Regions from separate parts of the Cellulomonas sp. EB106-03-03-XG116 genome, predicted to be linked through region 3. Evidence: riboswitches for the same ligand, from Rfam matches in the RefSeq annotation. Region 3 holds a riboswitch; each other region holds the start of a gene.
The links. Region 3 has a riboswitch for S-adenosylmethionine ahead of AC3WUG_RS16120 (DUF1737 domain-containing protein). Riboswitches for the same ligand answer to the same signal wherever they lie in the genome.
Positions count from the first base shown of each region.

Region 1: another riboswitch for S-adenosylmethionine. It lies ahead of AC3WUG_RS06620 (NADPH-dependent FMN reductase); the one in region 3 lies ahead of AC3WUG_RS16120 (DUF1737 domain-containing protein).
Region 2: another riboswitch for S-adenosylmethionine. It lies ahead of AC3WUG_RS04320 (methylenetetrahydrofolate reductase); the one in region 3 lies ahead of AC3WUG_RS16120 (DUF1737 domain-containing protein).

Region 1 covers NZ_JBYTEP010000010.1:56,621-63,620, reverse strand. The annotation lists gene AC3WUG_RS06630 (LLM class oxidoreductase) at 1-891, opposite strand, end outside; gene AC3WUG_RS06625 (flavin reductase family protein) at 963-1,529, opposite strand; gene AC3WUG_RS06620 (NADPH-dependent FMN reductase) at 1,526-2,080, opposite strand; SAM riboswitch class IV at 2,122-2,225, opposite strand; SAM riboswitch class IV at 2,451-2,564, shown strand; gene AC3WUG_RS06615 (LLM class flavin-dependent oxidoreductase) at 3,036-4,262, shown strand; gene AC3WUG_RS06610 (GNAT family N-acetyltransferase) at 4,311-4,919, shown strand; gene AC3WUG_RS06605 (amino acid ABC transporter permease) at 4,916-5,995, shown strand; gene AC3WUG_RS06600 (amino acid ABC transporter ATP-binding protein) at 6,106-6,864, shown strand; gene AC3WUG_RS06595 (ABC transporter substrate-binding protein) at 6,928-7,000, shown strand, end outside.
Region 2 covers NZ_JBYTEP010000006.1:40,675-47,674, forward strand. The annotation lists gene hrpA (ATP-dependent RNA helicase HrpA) at 1-55, shown strand, start outside; gene AC3WUG_RS04295 (MFS transporter) at 203-1,591, opposite strand; gene AC3WUG_RS04300 (DNA-3-methyladenine glycosylase I) at 1,830-2,435, shown strand; gene AC3WUG_RS04305 (hypothetical protein) at 2,440-2,916, shown strand; gene AC3WUG_RS04310 (helix-turn-helix domain-containing protein) at 2,968-3,291, shown strand; gene AC3WUG_RS04315 (SMP-30/gluconolactonase/LRE family protein) at 3,305-4,234, opposite strand; SAM riboswitch class I at 4,415-4,523, shown strand; gene AC3WUG_RS04320 (methylenetetrahydrofolate reductase) at 4,517-5,590, shown strand; gene metE (5-methyltetrahydropteroyltriglutamate--homocysteine S-methyltransferase) at 5,599-7,000, shown strand, end outside.
Region 3 covers NZ_JBYTEP010000052.1:5,074-12,073, reverse strand. The annotation lists gene AC3WUG_RS16130 (O-succinylhomoserine sulfhydrylase) at 6-1,259, opposite strand; gene AC3WUG_RS16125 (rhodanese-like domain-containing protein) at 1,256-1,681, opposite strand; partial or broken gene AC3WUG_RS16120 (DUF1737 domain-containing protein) at 1,705-1,887, opposite strand; SAM riboswitch class I at 1,894-1,996, opposite strand; SAM riboswitch class IV at 2,114-2,228, shown strand; gene AC3WUG_RS16115 (aminotransferase class V-fold PLP-dependent enzyme) at 2,277-3,656, shown strand; gene AC3WUG_RS16110 (pentapeptide repeat-containing protein) at 3,715-4,338, opposite strand; gene AC3WUG_RS16105 (hypothetical protein) at 4,416-4,829, shown strand; gene AC3WUG_RS16100 (hypothetical protein) at 4,826-5,092, shown strand; gene AC3WUG_RS16095 (MaoC family dehydratase) at 5,123-6,202, opposite strand; gene AC3WUG_RS16090 (3-oxoacyl-ACP reductase) at 6,199-7,000, opposite strand, start outside.

The DNA.
Region 1 (7,000 bases), on a different contig from region 3:
CGTGCCGGCGTGCCGCAGCGCGGCGCCCGCGGCCCACGGCCCGGCGGCGCCGGCGTCGAGCTCGGCGAGGCGGTCGGTGCCCGTGCGCCCCTCCGCGTCGAGGACGACCTGCACCTCGACCACCGCCCTCGCGCCGGGGTCGCCGTCGACGACCGCGCGCGCCGCGGCCCGGGCCTCCGCCGCGCCGGACCCGCCGACGAGCACGACGTCCACCAGGCGCTCGCCGTCCCGGCCAGGGCCGGCGACGTCCCCGGCCCGCGCCAGCACGACCGGCTGCCCCTGCGGCGGCCGCGGCGTGATCAGCGGGCCGACGACGGAGAACGACTCCCCGGCGAAGTCCACCCGGTGGATCCGGTCCCGGTCGACGTACCGGCCGGTGGCGACGTCGCGGATCACCGCGTCGTCCTCCCAGGAGTCCCACAGGTCGCGGACGACCTGCACCACGTCCCGGGCCTCGCGGCCGAGGTCGGCGACCGGCGCGCGCCCGTAGGCCGCGGGCGCGGCGTCGCCGGGGGTCACCGCGGCCAGCCAGCCGGCGCGGCCGGCCGCGGCGAGGTCGAGGGAGGCGAGCTGCGTCGCGACGTGGAACGGCTCGGGGTAGGTGGTCGGCACCTCGGGCACGAGGCCGAGCGCGGTGGTCGTCCGGGCGACGAACGCCGCGCGGGTGACGGCGTCGAGCCGGGCCGACGCGGGCGCGCCCGGGGCGGCGGGCAGGGCGGCGTCGGCGAAGGTGGCGAAGGTCAGGCCGGCGTGCTCGGCGTGCCGGACGGCGCGGGCCAGGCGGGCGCCGGACACGAGGTCGGCGGGCGCGAGGCCGGACAGCGCGGCGGCGGCCGGGTGCGCGCCGGCGCCGTCGACGTCGAGGCCGGTGAGGAGCGGGGGGACGGTCACGGTGGTCTCCGGGGGTCGGGGAGCGGCGGGGATCGGGCGGCGCGGCGGACGCGGCGGGCGCCTGGGCGGCGTCACAGCGCGGTGTGCGCGCCGATCCGGTGGTAGGTGCGGTCGTGGTAGACGAGCGGCGAGGCGCCGTCGCCGGGCTCCGCGTCGGCCGGGCCGCCCGCGGACAGCGCCCGCAGCGACACGAGGTACGAGTCGCCGACCGGGGTGCGTTGCACGACGCGGGCGCGCACCCAGGACACCGCGCCGTCGATCACGGGCTCGCCGGTCGGGAGCGGGGTCCAGCCCCCGGCGGCGAACCGGTCGAGGCCGCTGGTGGCGAACCGCGCGGACACGTCGTCCTGGTGGTCGGCCAGGAAGCTCACCGCCAGCGTGGGCGCCGCGGAGACGGCGGGCCAGGAGGACGACGTCGAGGCGAGCGAGAACGCCAGCAGCGGCGGGGCCGCGGACACCGAGATGACCGAGGTCGCGGTGAACCCGACCGGCCGGCCGGCGTGCCGCAGCGCGACCACGGCGACCCCGGCGGGGTGCCGGCGGAACACCTGCTTGAACTGCTGCGGGTCCAGCTGGGGCTCGTCCTGCTCGGCCAGCAGCCGCTCGAGCGGGCCCAGGTCGGTGCGCTCGGCGGTCACCGGGCCGCCCCCGCGAGCGCGTCCGTCAGCCCGAGCGCCCGGCGCAGCGGCGCGGCGGCCCCGGCCAGCCACGCGTCCAGCGCGGGGTCGAGGTCGGCGAGCTGGGCCTCGGTGAGGGTCAGCGACCGCGCCGGGACGACCGCGCCCAGCTCGACGAGCACCGGCCGCAGGTGCACCTCGCCGGCGAGCGCGTGCGCGGGGCTGCCCGACACCACGAGCGGCACGGCGACGACGCCGGCGAGGCCGTCCGGGCCGTACAGGTCGAGGAACGCCTTGAGCAGACCGGTGTACGACGCCTTGTAGACCGGCGTGGCGATCACCGCGACGTCGGCGGCCGCCACCCGCGCGAGGGCGGCGTCGGCGGCGGGGTGCGCCGGGGCGAGCAGCTCGCCGGCGAGGGTCGCGAGGTCGACGACCTCGACGGTCCCGGCGGCGGCCGGCTCGCCGGACGGGAGCGCGGCCAGGCGCTCGGCGGCGGCGCGCGCGGCGGCCAGGGTGCGGGACCCGGCGCGCGGGTTCCCGGAGACGGCGACGACGGACGGGGACGACATGGTGGCCTCGCAGGGGTGTCGATCACGGTTGCCGTGCGGCGGAGCGGCGGGTGCCGGCCGACGGCCAGGTCATCTCCCGGAGCACCCCGCCGTGACGTGGGGTTGCTGCCCAGCCAGCCGGGGCTTGGCGCTGGGACTCGTGACCTCGGTGCGGAGGTCTAGCACCGGTCCGCGCCGCGCGGGCCGGGCCGCGGGGGAGTTCTCACGATCCGGGACCGTGCGAACGCCTGGGACCTTGGTCCTGTGACATCGCTCCGCCATGCGAGACGCGACGGTCCGGGCGTTGACGCCCTCCCGCCTGGTTCGTAGGTTCCCCGGCACCGGTTCGGACCGGGGCGCGCCGCACGGCGGGTCCCGGGACGCACCGGGTGGTCATGAGCTCCGACGCGAAGCCCCGGCTGGTCGGACGGCAACCCCCCGCGCGGGTGGGTGCCCCGGGTGAGGACCAGGTCCGCCGCCGCCGGCGACGGACAACACGCGGACCCGCCCGACCGGGCGGGGGCACACGAGGAGAACGCATGAGCCGGACCGTGCAGGCGCCGTGGGCGCCCTCGGCACCCGCCCTGCCGACCACCGCCGCCACCGACGGCGGGCGCTGTCGCTGTCGCCGCTGACCGGGCGCCCGCCGGTCCCGCGCCCCGCCCGGGGCGCGTGACCCCGGCCCACCGCGGCGCCTGAGCCCCACCCGGCCACGCCCCGGGACGCCGGCCGCACCGCCGAGCCGGCCCGCGCCGACCCGGCGGACCCGCGCCACCCGCGTCGACCCGCGCCGACCCGCGCCGGGAGAGGACGCGCGGGCCGAGGGAGGACCCCCACGGCCCGATCTCGGCGCGGGGGTCCTCCCTCGGTGAGCCGGGGCCGCCCGCCCGCTCGTCGATCCCTCGCCCGCGCGTCGCCGCGGCGCGCCCCGGCGCGCCCGCGACCGCCGCACCACCCGCCCCCGAACGGAGCCGTCATGCCCTTCTCGTCCCCTCGCGCCGGCCGCCGGGCGCTGCTCGGCGTCGACCTGACCGCCGCGGGCGCCCGGCCCGGCGCGCACGGTGCGCTCGGCGCGGTCGCCGCCCGCGCGTTCGACGGCGAGCGGCTCGCCCGCCTGGTGCACCGCGCCGACCGCGGCCTGCTCGACCTCGTGGTGCTCGGCGACGCCCTGCTGCTGCACCCCGGGCGGCGTCGGGTGCCGGGCCGGCTGGACGCCGCCGTGGCCGCGGCGCGGGTCGCCCCGCTGGTGCGCGCCGCCGCGCTGGTGGCGGGCGTCCCGCAGGACCAGGTCGAGCCGGGCCACCTCGCGGGCGCCGTCCGCGGCGTGCAGGGCGCGGCCGGCGGCCCCGCGGGCTGGCAGCTGTCCGGCCCGGGCGCGCCCGGCGACGCCCGCGCCGCCGCCGCCACCGACGGCAGCGCCCCGGTCGCCCCCGCCGACCCCGCGGCCGAGCGGGCGTGGGCCGACCGCGCCGCCGCCGCCCTCGACGCCGTCCTCGCCGCCTGGGACGCGGGGGAGCCCGGCGCGGTGCGCCGCGGCGGGGACGGCCGGTTCCGCGTCGACCACGACGGGATCCGGTTCGCCGTCCGGGGCCGGGCCGCCGCCCGCGCGGCCCACGCGACCGACGCGGCCGCGGCGGACCGCCCGCTCGTGGTGGTCCCGGTCGCCGGACCGGCCGCCGAGGCGCTGGCCGGCGCGTACGCCGACGTGGCCCGCCTCGCGTCGCCCGACCTCGAGGCCGCCGCCGCGGCGCGGGCCCGGGTGCGCGCGGCGGCGGTGGCCGCGGGACGGCCCGCCGACGCCGTGCGCGTGCTGCTCGACGTCGACGTGGCCCTCGCCGACGACCGGGACGCCGCCCTGGCGCGGCTGGACCTCGTCCGCTCCGTCGACCGGCCGGACCTCGGCGTCGCCGGCGCGGTCGTCGCCGGCACCGGTGCCGACCTGGCGGCCGTGCTCGCCGACGCGGTGCGGGACGGCGCGGTCGACGGGTTCGTCGTGCGCCCGACCTCCGTGGAGGCGGACCTCGCGGCGCTCGTCGACCGGACGGTGCCCGCGCTCCAGCAGGCGGGCGCCTTCCGACTCCGGCCCGGCGACGGCGACGAGCCCGCGGGCCGGGGCGAGCCGGGGGAGCGCGGCCGGCCGTCGGCGGCCCGGCCCGTCCCGGCGGAGGGCCCCTGGTCCGCCGCGCCGTTCGCCCTGACCTGACGGCACCCGCCGCGCCGCCCGCTGACCACCCCATCGAGAGGTGACCCGATGACCACGACCCCTCTGCGGGCGTTGCCGACGCACCCGGCGCCGCTCGACCCCGCGCGGCTCGCCGTGCGCGACGCCCGGCTGCACGACCCGCTGGTCGGGCCGCTGCTGGACGGCCTGGCGCACGAGTACAGCACCCGGTACACCGGCCTGCTCACGCCGGCCGAGCTCCGCGACGAGCTGGAGCACTACGGGGTGGAGGAGTTCGCCCCGCCGCACGGCGCCCTGGTGCTCGTGCTGGAGGACGGCGAGCCGGTCGCCGGCGGCGCGTTCCGCCGCCGGCGGGAGCCCGAGCACGGAGACGTCGCCCGGCTCGCCGACCCGCGCGCCCGCGACGCCGAGGGCGCGCCGGCCGTGGCCACGGCCGAGCTCAAGCGGATCTGGACGCACGAGGCGCACCGCCGCCGCGGGCTGGCCCGGGTCGTGCTCGCCGAGCTGGAGGCGCGCGCCGCCGCGGCCGGCTACCCGCGGGTCTACCTGACCACCGGGCCGAAGCAGCCGGAGGCGGTCGGCCTGTACCTCGCGGCCGGCTACACCCCGCTGTTCGAGCCGGCCGCGTACCCGGGCGACCTCGTCCCGCACGCGTTCGAGAAGTGGCTCGCCCGGTGAGCGCCGCGACCGCGGCCCCCGCGGCCGCCGGGCCCGGGCCGGCCGCCGCCCCCGACGTCGACCGCCCCGAGGTCCTCGCCGACCTGCCCGTGCTGCCCGCGCGGCACCCCGGCCGCTGGGTCGCCACCGCCGGCGTGGCGGTCCTGCTCGCGATGGTGCTCAGCTCGCTGCTCACCAACCCGCAGTGGGAGTGGGACGTCGTCGCGCAGTACCTGACCTGGCCGTCCGTGCTGGAGGGCGTGTGGGCCACCGTGCGCCTGACCGCCGTCGCCGCGGTGATCGGCTTCGGCCTCGGCACCGTGCTGGCCCTCATGCGGCTGTCCCGGTCCCCGCTGCTGCAGTCGGTGTCCTGGGCGTACTCCTGGGTGTTCCGGTCGGTGCCGCTGATCCTGCAGCTGCTGCTCTGGTACAACCTCGCGTACCTCTACCCGCAGCTGTCGCTCGGCATCCCGTTCGGGCCGGAGTGGCTGCAGTTCGACACCCTCGACGTCGTCGACAAGTTCGGCGCCGCGGTCCTCGGGCTCGGGCTGTCGCAGGCGGCGTACTCCGCCGAGATCGTCCGCGCCGGGATCCTCGGCGTCGACCAGGGCCAGCACGAGGCCGCGGCCGCGCTCGGCATCCCGCGGGGCCGGCAGCAGTGGCGGATCGTGCTGCCGCAGGCGATGCGCACGATCGTCCCGACCTCGGTGAACGAGATCATCGGCCTGCTCAAGGGCACGTCGGTCGTCTACGTGCTGGCGTACGGCGAGCTGTTCTACACGGTCGGCGTCATCTACGGCCGGAACCAGCGGGTGGTCCCGCTGCTGCTCGTCGCGGCGATCTGGTACCTGCTCACCACCACGGTGCTCACCGTCGCCCAGTACTACCTGGAGCGGTACTACGCCCGCGGCGCGCTCCGCACGCTGCCCCCGACCCCGCTGCAGCGGCTGCGCTGGACGGCGGGCGTCGCCCTCGCCCGCGCCACCGGCCGCCCGCTGCCTGCCGACCTGCCGCCCACGTTCCTGGCCGGCGCCCGCCGCGGCCACCTCACCCGCACCGCCGCCCGCACCACCGAGCGCACCGGAGGCAACCGATGACCAGCGTGCTGAACGCCCCCGCCGCGGCCCCGGCCGCCGCATCCGCGCCCGCCGCGTCCGGGCCCGCCGCACCCGCGGCCCCCGCGGGCGGCCACCTCCGGGTGCAGGGCATGTCCAAGTCGTACGGCACCCTCGAGGTGCTGCGCGGCGTCGACCTCGAGGTCCGCCCCGGCGAGGTGACGGTGATCCTCGGCCCGTCCGGCTCCGGCAAGTCGACCCTGCTGCGCCTGGTCAACCACCTGGAGCGCCCCGACCACGGGTTCGTCGCCCTGGACGGCGAGGTCATCGGCTACGCCCGGCGGCACGCCGGCTGGGGCCCGCGCCGCCGCGAGGTGCTGCGCGAGCTCACCGAGCGCGACGTGCTGCGGCAGCGCACCCGGATCGGGTTCGTGTTCCAGAACTTCCACCTGTTCCCGCACCTGACCGCCCTGGAGAACGTCGTCGAGGCGCCCGTCTCGGCGCAGGGCCGCCCGCGGGCGGAGGTGGAGGCCGAGGCCCGCACCCTGCTGGCCCGGGTCGGGCTCGCCGACAAGGCGGACGCCCGGCCGCGGCAGCTCTCCGGCGGCCAGCAGCAGCGCGTGGCGATCGCCCGCGCGCTCGCGGTGAAGCCGGCGCTGCTGCTGTTCGACGAGCCCACCTCGGCGCTCGACCCCGAGCTCGTCGGGGAGGTCCTCGGCGTGATCCGGGACCTCGCCCACGACGGCACCACCCTCGTGATCGTCACCCACGAGGTCGCGTTCGCCCGCGACGTCGCCGACACCGTCGTGTTCATGGACGACGGCGTCGTGGTCGAGCAGGGCCCCGCGGCCCAGGTGCTCGGCAGCCCCGCGCACCCGCGCACCCGCGCGTTCCTCGACAAGGTCCGCTGACCCCCACCCGACCCGGCGCGCGCCCCGCGCCCGCCACCCACCCCTCCGAGAGGCAGCCCCGCCATGCGCACGACCCGCACCAGCCCGCCCGGCTCCCGCCGTCGCCCGCACGCCGCCCTGGCGCTCGTGCCCGTCC
Region 2 (7,000 bases), on a different contig from region 3:
CCCGGTCCCGGTCAGCGAGAAGCGCATCCGCAAGGCCCTGGCGGCGCTGGCCTGACCCGCCGGCCTGACGGGCCTGCGGCCCGGCCTCCCTCACCCGGCCAGCACGCGCCGAGATAGGACCGCCGCGGCGAGATAGGACCATGGGCAGTCCTCTCTCGCGCGCGCGGTCCTATCTCGGCGCACGGGTGCGGTGGTCGCGGGGTCAGTCCGCGTGCGAGGACCTCGCGTAGTCCTGGTCCTTCGTCTCGCGGGAGAGGATCAGCGCGAGCAGGGTCAGCACGCCCATCGCCGACAGGTACACGCCGACGAGCCAGGTGCTGCCGTCCGCCGCCGCCCACAGCGCGAGCGCCACGATCGGGGCCAGCGCCGCACCGAGGATCGACGACACGTTGTAGGCGACCGCGGAGCCGGTGTACCGGACGTTCGTCGGGAACAGCTCGGGCAGCAGCGCGCCCATCGGGCCGAACGTGGCACCCATCAGCAGGAACCCGAGCACCAGGAACGCCTGCGTGAGCGCGCCGGTGAACACGAGGTCGTCGCGCACCGTGAGGAACAGCGGGAACGAGAACCCGAACACGATGATCGCCGACGTGACGCCGATGAGCAGGCGCCGGCGCCCCAGCCGGTCGGCCAGCGGGCCGGACAGCATCGTGAAGATGCCGAAGAACAGCACGCCGATGATCTGCATGAGCACGAAGTGCACGTACGGGATGCCCAGGCCGCCGGGCTCGCCGTCCTCCGGCGCGACCGCGCGGGTGCCGTAGGTCAGCGTGAAGTTCGTCATCAGGTAGAACAGCACGTAGGTCGCCAGCATGATGAACGTGCCGAGCAGGGTCTCGCGCCAGTGGAACTTCAGCGTCGTGCCGAGCGGCACCTTGGTGATGGTGCCCTTCTTCTCGGCCTGGGTGAACGCCTCGGACTCGACCAGCTTGAGCCGCACCCACAGGCCGATGATCACCATCACGGCGGAGAACAGGAACGGCACGCGCCAGCCCCAGGACATGAACGCGTCCGAGCCCTGGCCGAGGACGCCGTTGATGATGAGGAAGATCCCGTTGGCGATGATGAAGCCGAGCGGGGCGCCCAGCTGCGGGAACGTGCCGTACCAGGCGCGCTTCCCGGCCGGGGCGTTCTCGGTGGCGACCAGCGCTGCGCCCGACCACTCGCCGCCGAGCGCGAAGCCCTGCGCGAGCCGCAGCACCAGCAGCGCGACCGTGGCGCCGACGCCGATGTGGCCGAACGTCGGCAGCAGCCCGATGAGGAAGGTCGCGACGCCCATGGTGAGCAGCGAGTAGACCAGCGTGGTCTTGCGGCCGCGGCGGTCGCCGAGGTGGCCGAAGAAGATCGCGCCGATCGGGCGCGCCACCATCGCGGCGCCGAACACCGCGAACGACGCGAGCAGCGCCGTGGTGTCGTTCCCGGTCGGGAAGAACAGCTTCGGGAACACGAGAACGGCGGCCGTCGCGTACACGTAGAAGTCGTAGAACTCGATGGTGGTGCCCACGAGGCTCGCCGCGATGACACGGGACGGCGAGTTGAGCGGCCGGGGCTCGGCCGGCGGCGTGGTGGTGGGCACGGTGGTGGCTGACATGCGGGGCTCCTCGACGATCCGGGTGGCGCGGGCCACCGGCGGTCGTCGGGGTCGGCTCCAGGGTCGGCTCGCGGGACGGTCGGTGCTCCAGCGCTCGGGCGACCTTACGCCGTCTCACGTGGCAGACAAGTCGCGACCGCATGGTGGACGCCTGGGCCTGTCGTCCCCAGGCTCCGGGTGCGGTGCGGCCTGTGGAGGGCGGCGACCGGGTGTCGCACCGGTGCGGCAGAGTGGCGGCATGACGAGCAGCGACGCCCCGGACACCCTCCCCGCCCTCGCCGGCCGCCGCTGCTTCGGCGACGGCGACCCGCTCTACGAGCGCTACCACGACGAGGAGTGGGGCGTCCCCGTGCACGGCGAGCGGGAGCTGTTCGAGCGCATGACGCTCGAGGCGTTCCAGTCGGGCCTCGCGTGGATCACGATCCTCCGCCGCCGCGAGGGCTTCCGCGCGGCGTTCGCGGAGTTCGACCCGGCCGTCGTGGCGGGGTTCGACGAGCACGACGTCGAGCGGCTGATGGCGGACACCAGGATCATCCGGAACCGCGCCAAGATCACGGCGGCCGTCGCCAACGCCCGCGCCCTGCTCGACCTGCACGGCCGCGGGCTGAGCCTGGACGAGCTGTTCTGGTCCGCCGCGTCCGCCCCCGGCACCCGGCCCCGGCCGCGGACGTTCGCCGAGGTCCCGGCGACGACCCCGGAGTCGGCCGCGCTCGCGAAGGAGCTCAAGCGGCAGGGGTTCCGGTTCGTCGGGCCCACGACGGCGTACGCGGCGATGCAGGCGTGCGGGATCGTCGACGACCACCTGGCCGACTGCCCCGTCGTCCTGGCGCGCGCCGGGGGGTGAGGTCGTGGGCCACCGCGAGCACGGGCCGGCACCAACCGGAGAGGGCGGGCGGTGGCAGGTCGAGGTCTGGAGGGACGACCGGACGGGCACCGCACCGTTCGAGCGGTGGTTCCGGCGGGCGGATCCGTACGTCCAGGCCGTCGTCGACGCGGTGCTGACGGAGGTGGTCGAGCCGTACGGCATCGACCTTCTCGGCACGCCGTGGTGTCGCGCTCTGGGCGAGGGGCTGTTCGAGATCCGCGTCCGCCAGTCCCTGCGCGCGGTGCGATCGCGCCGGGCCGGACCGGCAGCACGCGCGGACGTGCCGGAGACCGCGGGGCACCGCACCGTGCTCCTCCGCCTGTTCGTGACGTTCCACGGCGCGCGGGTCGTGCTGCTGCTGCACGCGTACGACAAGGGCCGGGACACGTCCGAGCGCCGCCAGCGCCGCGAGATCGACCGCGCGCGACGCCATCTGGCGACGTGGCGTCGGACGGGTTGACGCGCGATGTGCCACGGCACATGATCAGAGGACACCGATCGGAGGAGCACCGTGGCGACCACCCCCTACCGCAGGATCGCCGACGAGGCGCGGTCCCACTGGGACGAGGACGTCCGCGACGTCGCCGCGGACCTCGCGGCGGGGCTCCGCGCGCAGCTCGCGGCCGAGGAGCTGCTCGGGGCGGAGATCGCGCACCTGCGACGGACCCACGGGCTGAGCCAGGCCGCGCTCGCCGCGCGCGCCTCGGTGCAGCAGGCCGACATCAGCCGGATCGAGCGCGGGCTCGGCAACCCGACGCGGGACACGCTCGTCCGGCTCGCCGCCGCGCTCGGCGCCCGGCTCACCCTGGAACGACGCGCCGACCTCGCAGAGTGAGGCCGAGGGCCGCTCACCCCTCCCCGAACGCCCGCACCCGCAGCCCGTCCACCGCCACCTCCGCGCCGAGCACCGCCCCCGCGAGCGGGTCCCCGTCGGCGTGCGCGGTCGTCACGTACGCCCGCCCCGACCCCGGCGCCCCGAACCCCAGGCAGGTCACCCGCTCCGTCGGGACCCGGATCGCCCCGAGCGGGGTCCCGTCCGGCGCGAACCGCAGCACCGCGCCGCCGCCGTACAGCGCGACCCACAGGCAGCCCTCCCCGTCGACCGTCGTGCCGTCCGGCTGCGGTCCGTCCGCGTCGAAGGACAGGAACGGCTCGGGGGCGCCGGCGGTGCCGGACGCCGTGTCGTACGGCAGCCGGTACACGGTCGCCGTGCTGGTGTCCGTGACGTAGAGCGTCGCGCCGTCGGGGCTCCACTGCAGGCCGTTGCCGACCCCCACCCCGGTGAGCACCGCGGCGACCTCGAGGCCCTCGTCCGTGGCGACCACCCGGTACACCGTCCCGTCGCCCGGCGAGCCGTCACGCGGCATCGTCGCGACCCACAGGCGCCCGTCGCCGTCGACACCGCCGTCGTTGAACCGGTAGTCCCGGGGCATGTCCGCCGGCCGGGTGAGCGGGCCGAGCGTGGTGCCGTCGTGCACGCCGAGGCCGTCCGCGGTCGCGAGCAGCAGCCCGCCCGCGGCGGCCGGCCAGGCCAGCGACACCGGCGACGGCACGCTGACCACGGCGTCCCGCGCGTGGTCGCCGCCGGCCCAGCGGTGCACGCTGCACGCGTCGATGTCCACCCACACGACGGAGCCGTCCCGCGCGTCGTGCACGGGCCGCTCCCCCAGCCGCGCGCGGGCCTCGCCGAGGACCACGGCCTCGGGGGCGTCCGGCGGGACCAGGTCCCGGGCGTGGATCCGGCGGGCGGGCAGCGGGACGGTGCGCAGGTCGGTCACCCCACGCAGCCTCGCACGGCGCCGCCGCACCCGCCCGCCGCCCGGGCGCACCCGTCCGCCACCCCGGACCCCTCCCGGCCACCGCCCGCGCGCGGCCCCACCCGGGGTGTGAACCGGGTCACGAGAAGATGACACGTCAGGGGCAGTGGACGGCGGCCGCCGCCGGGCCTAGTGTGGCGGCACCCATCCAGAGCGACCGAGAGACCTGGCTCGTCGACGTCGCAGCAACCCCCCTCCTCACCGAGGGTGCGGGTGCTTCCGCCAGGTTCGATGGAGCTGACGATGAGCAGTCACGACGTCCCTGCGCACCTGGCGGGCACCGCCGTGCCGGACGGCCTCGGGGCCGTCGACCGCCCGACCGTGTCGTTCGAGCTGTTCCCGCCGCGGAACCCGGACGCCGCGCCCCGGCTGTGGTCCACGGTCCAGCAGCTCGCCGCGGCCCGCCCCGACTTCGTCTCGGTCACGTACGGCGCCTCGGGCAGCACCCGGACCACGACCCGGCAGCTCGTCCGCCGGCTGCTGCGCGAGACGTCGCTGACGCCGATCGCGCACCTGACCTGCGTGGCCAGCTCGCGGGAGGACCTCGCCGCGACGATCGAGGAGTTCCTCGACGAGGGCGTGCGGTCGTTCCTGGCGCTGCGCGGCGACCCGCCGGCCGACCGGTCCTGGGAGCCGCACCCCGAGGGCCTGCCGACGGCGAGCGCCCTCGTGGAGCTGCTGCGCGACGTCGAGCGGCGGCGGTGCGCGAGCAGCCCCGCGCAGGCGGTCCGCGCCGCCACCCGGCCGCTGTCCGTCGCCGTGGCGGCGTTCCCCCGCGGCAACGCCGGCGCCGGCAGCACGCGGGAGCAGGACGTCGCGGCGCTGCTCGCCAAGCAGCGGGCCGGCGCGGACTTCGCGATCACCCAGGTGTTCTACGACGCCGGGTCGTACCTCGAGCTCGTGGCCCTGGCGCGGGACGCGGGCGTCACGATCCCGATCCTCCCGGGCGTCATCCCCACCACCGACCCCGCCCGGCTGCGCCGCGTGGCGCAGCTGACCGGCGTGCCCGTCCCGGAGGCCCTGCTCGCCCGGCTCGACGCCTTCGACGCCGACGACCCGGCGGAGGTCGCCGCGCGGCACCGCCTGGGCACGCGGCTGGGCGTCGACCTGGTGAACGCCGTCCTCGACGGCGGCGCGCCCGGCGTGCACCTCTACACGTTCAACGCCCACGGCCCCGCGCTCGACCTGCTGGACGGCGCGGGCCTGGGCGGCGACGCCCCGCGCGCGCACCTGCGGGTCGCACCGGCCGTCGCCCCCGAACCGGCGGCCGCCGCGGCCGCCCCCACGACCACCCCGACCCCCGTTCCCACCAGCTGAGGCGAGAGATGACCGACCTGACCCACCCCTTCCCCGCCGGCACCGTCCTGGGCTACCCCCGGATCGGCCCGCGCCGCGAGCTGAAGAAGGCCCTGGAGGCGTTCTGGGCCGGCCGCGCGAGCGCCGAGGAGGTCGAGGCCACCGCCGCCGACCTGCGCCGCCGCACCCGCACCCGCCTGGCGGAGCTCGGCCTGGACACCCGGCTGCCCGCGATCCCCAGCGCCTTCTCGTTCTACGACCACGTGCTCGACGCGGCCGCGGTGCTCGGCGCCGTGCCCGAGCGGTTCGCGGACCTGCTCGCCGCCGACGGCGGGCTCGACCTGGCCGGTTACTCGACCGTGGCCCGCGGCCGCGGCGACGACCTGCCGCTCGAGATGACCAAGTGGTTCGACTCGAACTACCACTACCTCGTCCCGGAGATCGGCCCGGCGACGCCGTTCCGGTACGCGAGCGACCGCCCGGTGCGGGAGCTCGCCGAAGGCCTGGCGGACGGCGTGCTGACCCGCCCGGTGCTGGTCGGCCCCGTGACGTTCCTCGCGCTGGCCAAGGCCGCGGAGGGCTCGCCGGAGGACTTCCTGCCGATCGACCGGCTCGCCGACGTGCTGCCGGTGTACGCCGCGCTGCTCCGCGACCTCGCCCGCGCCGGCGCCACCTGGGTGCAGCTCGACGAGCCCGCCCTGGTCTCCGACTCGACCGGCGTCCCGGCCGACCGGCTGCTCGCAGCCGCGGCCGAGGCGTACCGCGCCCTGGCGACCGAGCTGCCCGCGGCGGAGCGCCCGGCGATCCTGGTCGCCGCCCCGTACGGCGACCTCCAGGACGCGCTGCCGGTGCTGGCGGCCACGGACGTCGAGGGCCTGGCGCTCGACCTGGTCCGCGGCTCGCTCCCGGTGGCCCCCGTCGAGGGGCTGGCGTCGAAGGTGCTGGTCGGCGGGGTGGTCGACGGCCACAACATCTGGCGCGCGGACCTCGACGCGGCGCTCGGCTCGCTCGAGTCGCTCGAGGGCCTGGGCGCGCGGCAGGTGGCCGTCGGCACGTCGACGTCGCTGTTCCACGTCCCGCACGACGTCGAGGACGAGCCGCAGCTCGACCCGACGCTGCGCTCCTGGCTCGCGTTCGCCGACCAGAAGGTCGCCGAGGTGGTCACGCTGGCGACCGGCCTGACCGAGGGCCGCGAGGCCGTGCACGCCGAGCTGCTCGCCGCGGCCGACGCGCGCCGCTCGCGCGCTCAGGCCCCGGGCGTCGTGCGGCCCGAGGTCCGCGAGCGCCTCACCGGCCTGCCCGCCGACGCGTTCCACCGGGGCGACTTCGAGGACCGCCGGGTCGCGCAGGCCGAGCGGCTGCAGCTCCCCGCGCTGCCGACCACGACGATCGGCTCGTTCCCGCAGACGCCGGAGATCCGCGTGGCCCGCG
Region 3 (7,000 bases):
GCCCGTCAGCCGCCCAGCGTCCCCAGGGCCTGCTCCAGGTCGTCGGCCAGGTCGTCGACGTCCTCCAGCCCCACGGACAGCCGCACCGTCGACTCCGCGATCCCGACCGCCGCGCGCCCGTCCGGGCCGAGCTTCCGGTGCGTGGTCGTGGCCGGGTGCGTGACCAGCGACTTCGCGTCGCCGAGGTTGTTCGAGATGTCGATGACCCGCAGCGCGTCCAGCACGCCGAACGTTAGGGCCTTGGCCTCCGCCGGCGTCGACCCCTCGGGCACGCGCAGGTCGAGGGTCACCACCGTGCCGCCGCCCGACTGCTGCGCGCGCGCGAGGGCGTGCTGCGGGTGCGACGGCAGGTACGGGTAGCGGACCTGCGCGATCGCCGGGTGCCCCTCGAGCCGGGTCGCCAGCGTCAGCGCGGACGCCGTCTGGTGCCGGACCCGCAGCGACAGCGTCTCCAGGCCCTTGAGCAGCACCCACGCGTTGAACGCCGACAGCGACGGCCCGGTGTTCCGGATCAGCGTCTGCACCGGCCCGTGCACGAACGCGTCGCTGCCGAGGATCGCCCCGCCGAGCACCCGTCCCTGGCCGTCGATGTGCTTGGTCGCCGAGTACACGACCACGTCCGCCCCGAAGTCGAGCGGCCGGGACAGCACGGGCGTCGCGAACACGTTGTCCACGACGACGACCGCGCCCGCGGCGTGCGCGAGCCGGCTGACCGTGGCGATGTCGACCAGGTCCTGCATCGGGTTGGACGGCGTCTCGAAGAACACCACGTCCGCGGGGGTCGACAGCGCCTCCTCCCACTGCGCGGGCACGTGGCCGTCGACGTAGTCGGTGCGCACGCCCCACTTCGCGAGGATCTCGTCGAAGATCACCACCGACGACCCGAACAGCGCGCGCGCCGCGACGACCCGCGAGCCCGACCGGACGAGCGCGGCGAGCGCGGTGAACACCGCGGACATGCCGGACGCCGTGGCGTAGCAGGCCTCCGCGCCCTCGAGCAGCCGGAGCCGCTCCTCGAACGTCGACACCGTGGGGTTGCCGTAGCGGGAGTACAGGAACCGGTCGGCCTCGCCGGCGAACGCCGCCTCGGCGTCGGCGGCTCGGGAGTAGACGTAGCCCTGCGTGAGGAACAGCGCCTCGGACGTCTCCTGGAACGGCGTGCGGACGTGGCCGCCGCGCACGGCGAGCGTGTCGGGGCGCAGGGACTCCCGGGGGAGCCGCTCGTCGTGCCAGTCCGCCGGGCCGGGAGCGGCGCTCACGCCTCCCGCCACGGCAGGCCGGCCGCGCGCCAGCCCTGGTGGCCCCGGCGGCCGTCGGGTCCGACGTCGCCCTCGAAGCCGGTGAGCACGTTGTACGCCGGGCCGAGGCCCGCGGCGGTCGCGGTGACCGCGGCGGCGACGGAGCGCACGCCCGACCGGCACAGGAACACCACGGGGCGCGGGTCGTCGGCGGTCACGCCGGCGACGGCCAGGCCGTCGAGGAACGCGGGGTTCGGGCAGCCGAACGCGTCGACCCACTCGACGAACGCCGTGCGGCCCTCGCCGGCGTCGGCGGTGTCCGGGACGCCGATGGTCTGCCACTCGCCCTCGGTGCGGACGTCCACCAGGACGGCGCGCTCGTCGGACAGCAGCAGGTCCCAGGCCTCCTGCGGGGTGAGGTCACCCGCGTACGGCGCGGTCACAGCGGGCGCACCGGGGTGCTCGGGGCCGCGGCGGCCGGGAGGACGACGGCCTGCGCGACGATCACGCGCTCCCCGTCGAAGGTGGCGGCGGGCCCGCCGTGCAGCTCGTAGCCCTCGGCCAGGGCGGCGCTGACCCGCTCGCAGAACGAGCGGTCGTCGGGCCCCGTCAGCAGGCGGTAGCGCAGGCGGTCGTCGGTGTCGGTCATGCCTCTCCTCCATCGGATCTGGCGGAAGCACCCTCGGCCGGCCCCGGTGGGGGTCCGCGGGTTGCTGCGGCGTCGACGAGCCAGATCTCTCGGCCGCTCTGGATGGTGCGGCGATGCTACGCCATCGCCCGGACCAGGATGGCCGCCCGACCGCGGCCGGGTGAACCCGTGTCGCACCGTGGACCACGGTTGACACCTCCGCGCGGACCGCCCCATCCTCGGACGAGGTCATGAGCGCCAGCGCGAAGCCCCGGCTCGCTGGCCGGCAACCCTCCCACCGCGGCGGGGTGCCCCGGGTGACGACCTGGCCGTCCACCGACCGGTGGCGGCAAGCGCGGGGTCGCCCGGTCGGCGACCGGGCCCCCACCGATCCGCTCGGGGGTACTCCCATGTCCGTCACCGCCACCACCTCGTGTGCCGAGACCGCCCTGCTGCCCGTCGTCGGCGGGGACACGCGCGTCCCGCTGGTCGACGGCCGGTCCGTGCCGTACGCGAACCTCGACTACGCCGCGTCCGCGCCGGCGCTCGAGTCCGTCGCCGCCCGCGTCGTCGAGGTGCTGCCGCTGTACGCCTCGGTGCACCGCGGCGCGGGGTACCTGTCCCAGGTGTCGACGGCGCTGTACGAGGCGTCCCGGGCGACCGTGGCCCGGTTCGTGGGTGCGCGCCCCGACGACGTCGCCGTGATCACCCGGAACACCACCGACGCGCTCAACCTGCTCGCCGGCTGCGTCCCCGACGGCGGCCGGGTGCTCGTCCTGGACGTCGAGCACCACGCCAACCTGCTGCCGTGGGTGCGCTCGGTCCGGGGCTCCGGCCGCACGGCGACGATCCTGCCCTCGGCGCCGACCGTCGCAGAGACGCTGACCGCGCTGCGCGACGAGCTCGCACGCCAGCCGTACGCGCTGGTCACGCTCACCGGGGCCTCGAACGTCACCGGCGAGGCGCTGCCGATCGCCTCGGTGGTCGCCCTCGCGCAGGAGGCCGGCGCGCGGGTGGCCGTCGACGGCGCGCAGCTCGTGCCGCACCGGGCGTTCTCGCTCGCGGCCAGCGGCGTCGACTACGTGGCGTTCTCCGGGCACAAGACCTACGCCCCGTTCGGGGCGGGCGCCCTGGTCGGCCGGCGCGACTGGCTCGACGCCGGCACGCCCTACCTCGCCGGCGGCGGCGCGGTCCGCGACGTGCGCACCGACCGGACGCTCTGGCAGCCGGCGCCCGCCCGGCACGAGGGCGGGTCGCCGAACGTGCTCGGCGCGGTCGCGCTGGCCGAGGCGTGCGACGCCCTGTCCGCGCTGCCCGCCAATGCCCTGGTCGAGCACGAGCAGGCGCTGCGCGAGCGGCTCGTCGACGGTCTGGCGGCGATCCCCTCGGCCCGCGTGCTGCGGCTGTGGTCGGACTCGACCGACCCCGTCGGGGTGGTCGCGTTCACGCTCGGCGACCACGACTCCGGCCTCGTGGCGGCGTACCTGTCCGCGGAGCACGGCATCGGCGTGCGGGACGGCCGGTTCTGCGCCCACCCGCTGCTGGCCCGGGTCGGCGTGACGGGCGGCGCCATCCGCGCGTCCGTCGGGGTCGGGACGACCACCGAGACGGTCGACCGGCTGCTCGCCGGGCTGCGCGCGTACGTCACCGCCGGGCCTGCCGCGGAGTACGAGGTCGTCGACGGCTGCTGGACGGTCGCCGACGACACCCGGCCCCGGCCGGCGGTGACCGGCATCGACGCGATCGCGGCGACCGCCGCGGCGGCCTGCGGGCCGGCCGTCGAGGACTGAGACCACGGCGCCGGGCGGCCCGCGCAGGGGGCGGGTCGCCCGGCGCCGTGGGGCGTCGTCAGCGGACGACGACCCCGAGGTGCGCGGCCAGCGCGCCCGCCAGGTCCAGCAGCTGCGACTGGCTGATCGTCGCGCCCTTCAGCCCCGCGGTGCCGTCGATGCCCGCGAGGTCCGCGCCGCGCAGGTCGACGTCCTTCAGCTGCGCCCGGGTGAGGTCCAGCCGCCCGACCCGGCAGTCCTCCAGCCGGACCCGCGCCGCCCGCACCCCGGCCAGGTCGAGGTCGCCGATGGTGCAGCCGACGAGGCGGACGTCCTGCAGCCGGGCGTCCCGCAGGTTGAGGTAGTCGATCTTGCCGCCCTCGACCGTCACCCGGTCCCAGGAGCCGCCGAACGCCTCGAGCGCGCCGAGCCGGCACCCCTCGAGCGTGACGTCGCGCCACGTGCCCGAGCGCGCGCGGAGCATCCCCGCGCGGCACTCGGCGAGCGTGGTGTCCACGAGGTGCGCGTGGTCGAGCTCCGCCCCGTCCAGGTCGCACGCCCGCAGCAGGCACTCGATGAACCGCGCGCTCTCCGCGTCGGCCCCTGCGAGGTCGAGGCCGTCGAGCAGGAGGCGGTCGTAGTCGCCCTCGGGCTCGACGGGGCCGGGGTACGGGTCGAGGAGGTCGGTGCGCGGGGCGGGCATGGGTCCAGCCTCGCACCCCGGAACCCGGGCTGTGGACGACGGTCGATCGGGGTCCCGGGCCCTCTAGCGTGGTCGGCATGGCGGCGGGAGCGGCGGTGACGAACGCGGCGCCGGCGCTCGGCACGGCCGAGTGGCTGGCGGAGTTCCTGCTGTCCCCGGGGCCGGCGGCGCTGGCGGCGGTGCTCGCCGCGGTGGTCGGGTTCGCGGCGACGCGGGCGCGGATCCGGGCGGACCGGGTGGCGGCGGAGGAGGCGCGCCGCGGGGCGGAGCGGGCGGCAGCGGTCGCCCGACGCGGGCAGGTCGTCGACCGGGACCTGGTGCAGTGGTGGTCGGTCTACCGCTGGCTGGTGGAGCGGGAGCGCGACCTCGGCGGGTCGCCGGGGGCTGACGTGCTGGTGGCGCTCGGCGACGCCGCGGATGACGCTGTCCGCTCGGCGCTCGTGTCGGTAGCGTTGGACAGGGGCCGGGACGAACGAGGAGTGCAGCCATGACTTCTGGCCCCGAGGAGCCGCCCGTCATCTCGCGCGGTGGATGGCCGCCGGAGACGCAGCCGATGGTGGACGAGTACATCGCCCGGCTGTCCCCGGGCGGGGACCTGTGGCAGCGGGCCCGCGACCGGCAGCGCGAGGAGTACGAGAGCCTGGACGAGGAGATCCGCCGGGCCACCGAGGAGCAGGAGTACTGGCGGGCCGAGTACAAGCGCCTCATGCGCGGCGGTCCGGTCCGGCGGATGCTCCGCGCCCTGTTCACCTAGGCACCCCGCTCCCGCCGGACCGCGCCGGCCTCACCCCCGCGCCCGCACCTCCGCCGTCAGGTGCGGCCGCCGCCGCTTCGCGTCCCACGCCGTCACCGACCACGCCCCGTCCCCGGCCGCGGCGACCCGCACCACCGGCGTCGACGGCAGCAGCACCGGCGACGCGAACTCGACGTCCCAGTCGTACGCCTCCCCGCGGCGGGCGCCGACGTCGGCGAGCGCCCGCGCGGCGGTCAGCATCCCGTGCGCGATGGCCCGCGGGAACCCGAGCGCCCGCGCGGTCAGCGGGTGCAGGTGGATCGGGTTGGCGTCGCCCGACACGGCGGCGTACCGGCGGCCCGCACCGGCGTCGAACGCCCACCGGCCGGTGGGGACCGGGGCGACGAACTCCGGGCGGGCGCCGTCCTCCGGCTCCTGCCCGGGCACCCGCACGCCCGGTGCCAGGTAGGTCGACACCCCCCGCCAGGCCGGCGGCTCGTCGGCGGGCGCGCCCGCGCGGCGCACCTCGGCGACCAGCTCGACCTGCGCCCCCTTCCGGTGCGGCCGCAGGTCCTCCGCCCACGAGCGGATGTCGAGCGCGTCCCCGACGTGCAGCGGCGCGCGCTGCTCGACCCGGTTCGCCAGGTGCACGATGCCGAGCGGCGGCATCGGGAAGTCGGGCCGGACGATCAGCGCGATGCCGACCGGGAACGCGAGCACGTGCACGAAGCCCGCCGGCAGCACGTCCGACGCCGGCTCGCCGACCAGGTGCTGGTAGGCGGTGAGCCGCGCGGGGTCGGGGACGACGCCGCCGAGCCGGTGCTCCACGGGCGGCAGAGCCGGGGCGGCGGTGGGCCCCTCGCCGTCCGGGAGCCCCGGGAGCCCGGGCAGCCCCGAGAGTCCCGGCACCCCGCCCAGCGCCCGCCGCACGGGTCCGCCGACGGCCGCGCGCCCCGAGGCCAGCCCGGCGCGCGCGTACAGGCCGCCGAGCCCGGGCGACTCCGCGAGCGTCAGCACCCGCCGCCCGGCGGCCCCGGCGGCCCCACCGGACCTGCCGGACCCGGCGGCCCCCGCCGCCCCTCCCGGCCCGTCCGGCTCCGCGTCCCGCGCCCGCGCCTCGACCGCCGTCACCGCCCCACCATGCTCTGCCCGCACACCCGCAGCACCTGCCCGACGACCCCGCCCGCCTGCGGCGAGGCGAGGAACGCCACGGCCTCCGCCACGTCCACGGGCAGCCCGCCCTGCTGGAGCGACGAGAGCCGGCGCGCGACCTGCCGGGTGAGCGCCGGCATCCGCGCGGTCATCTCGGTCTCGATGAACCCCGGGGCGACCGCGTTGGCGGTGCCGCCGAACGCGGCGAGCAGCGGCGCGGTGGCCTGCACCATGCCGATGACCCCGCCCTTGGACGCGGCGTAGTTGCTCTGCCCGCGGTTGCCCGCGATCCCGGAGGTCGACGCGAGCGACACGATGCGCGGCGCGTCGGCGAAGTCGCCCGAGGTCAGCAGGGCCTCGTTGATCCGGAGCTGCGCGGCGATGTTCACCGCGATCACGGACTCCCACCGGTCCGGCGTCATGTTGGCGAGCAGCTTGTCCCGCGTGATGCCGGCGTTGTGCACCATGACGTCGACCCGCCCGTGCCGCCCGAGCGCGTGCTCGAGGATCCGGGCGCCCGCGTCGTCGGCGGTGACGTCGAGCTGCAGCGCCGTGCCGCGGACCCGGTTGGCGACGGCGGCCAGGGCCTCGCCCGCGGCCGGGACGTCCACGGCCACGACGGTCGCCCCGTCCCGGGCGAGCGTGGTCGCGATGGCCTCGCCGATGCCGCGCGCCGCGCCGGTCACGACGGCGACCCGGCCCTCCAGCGGCTGCTCCCAGTCGGCGGGCAGCGCGCCGGCCGCGGAGTCGACGGGGAGCAGCTGGCCGTCCACGTAC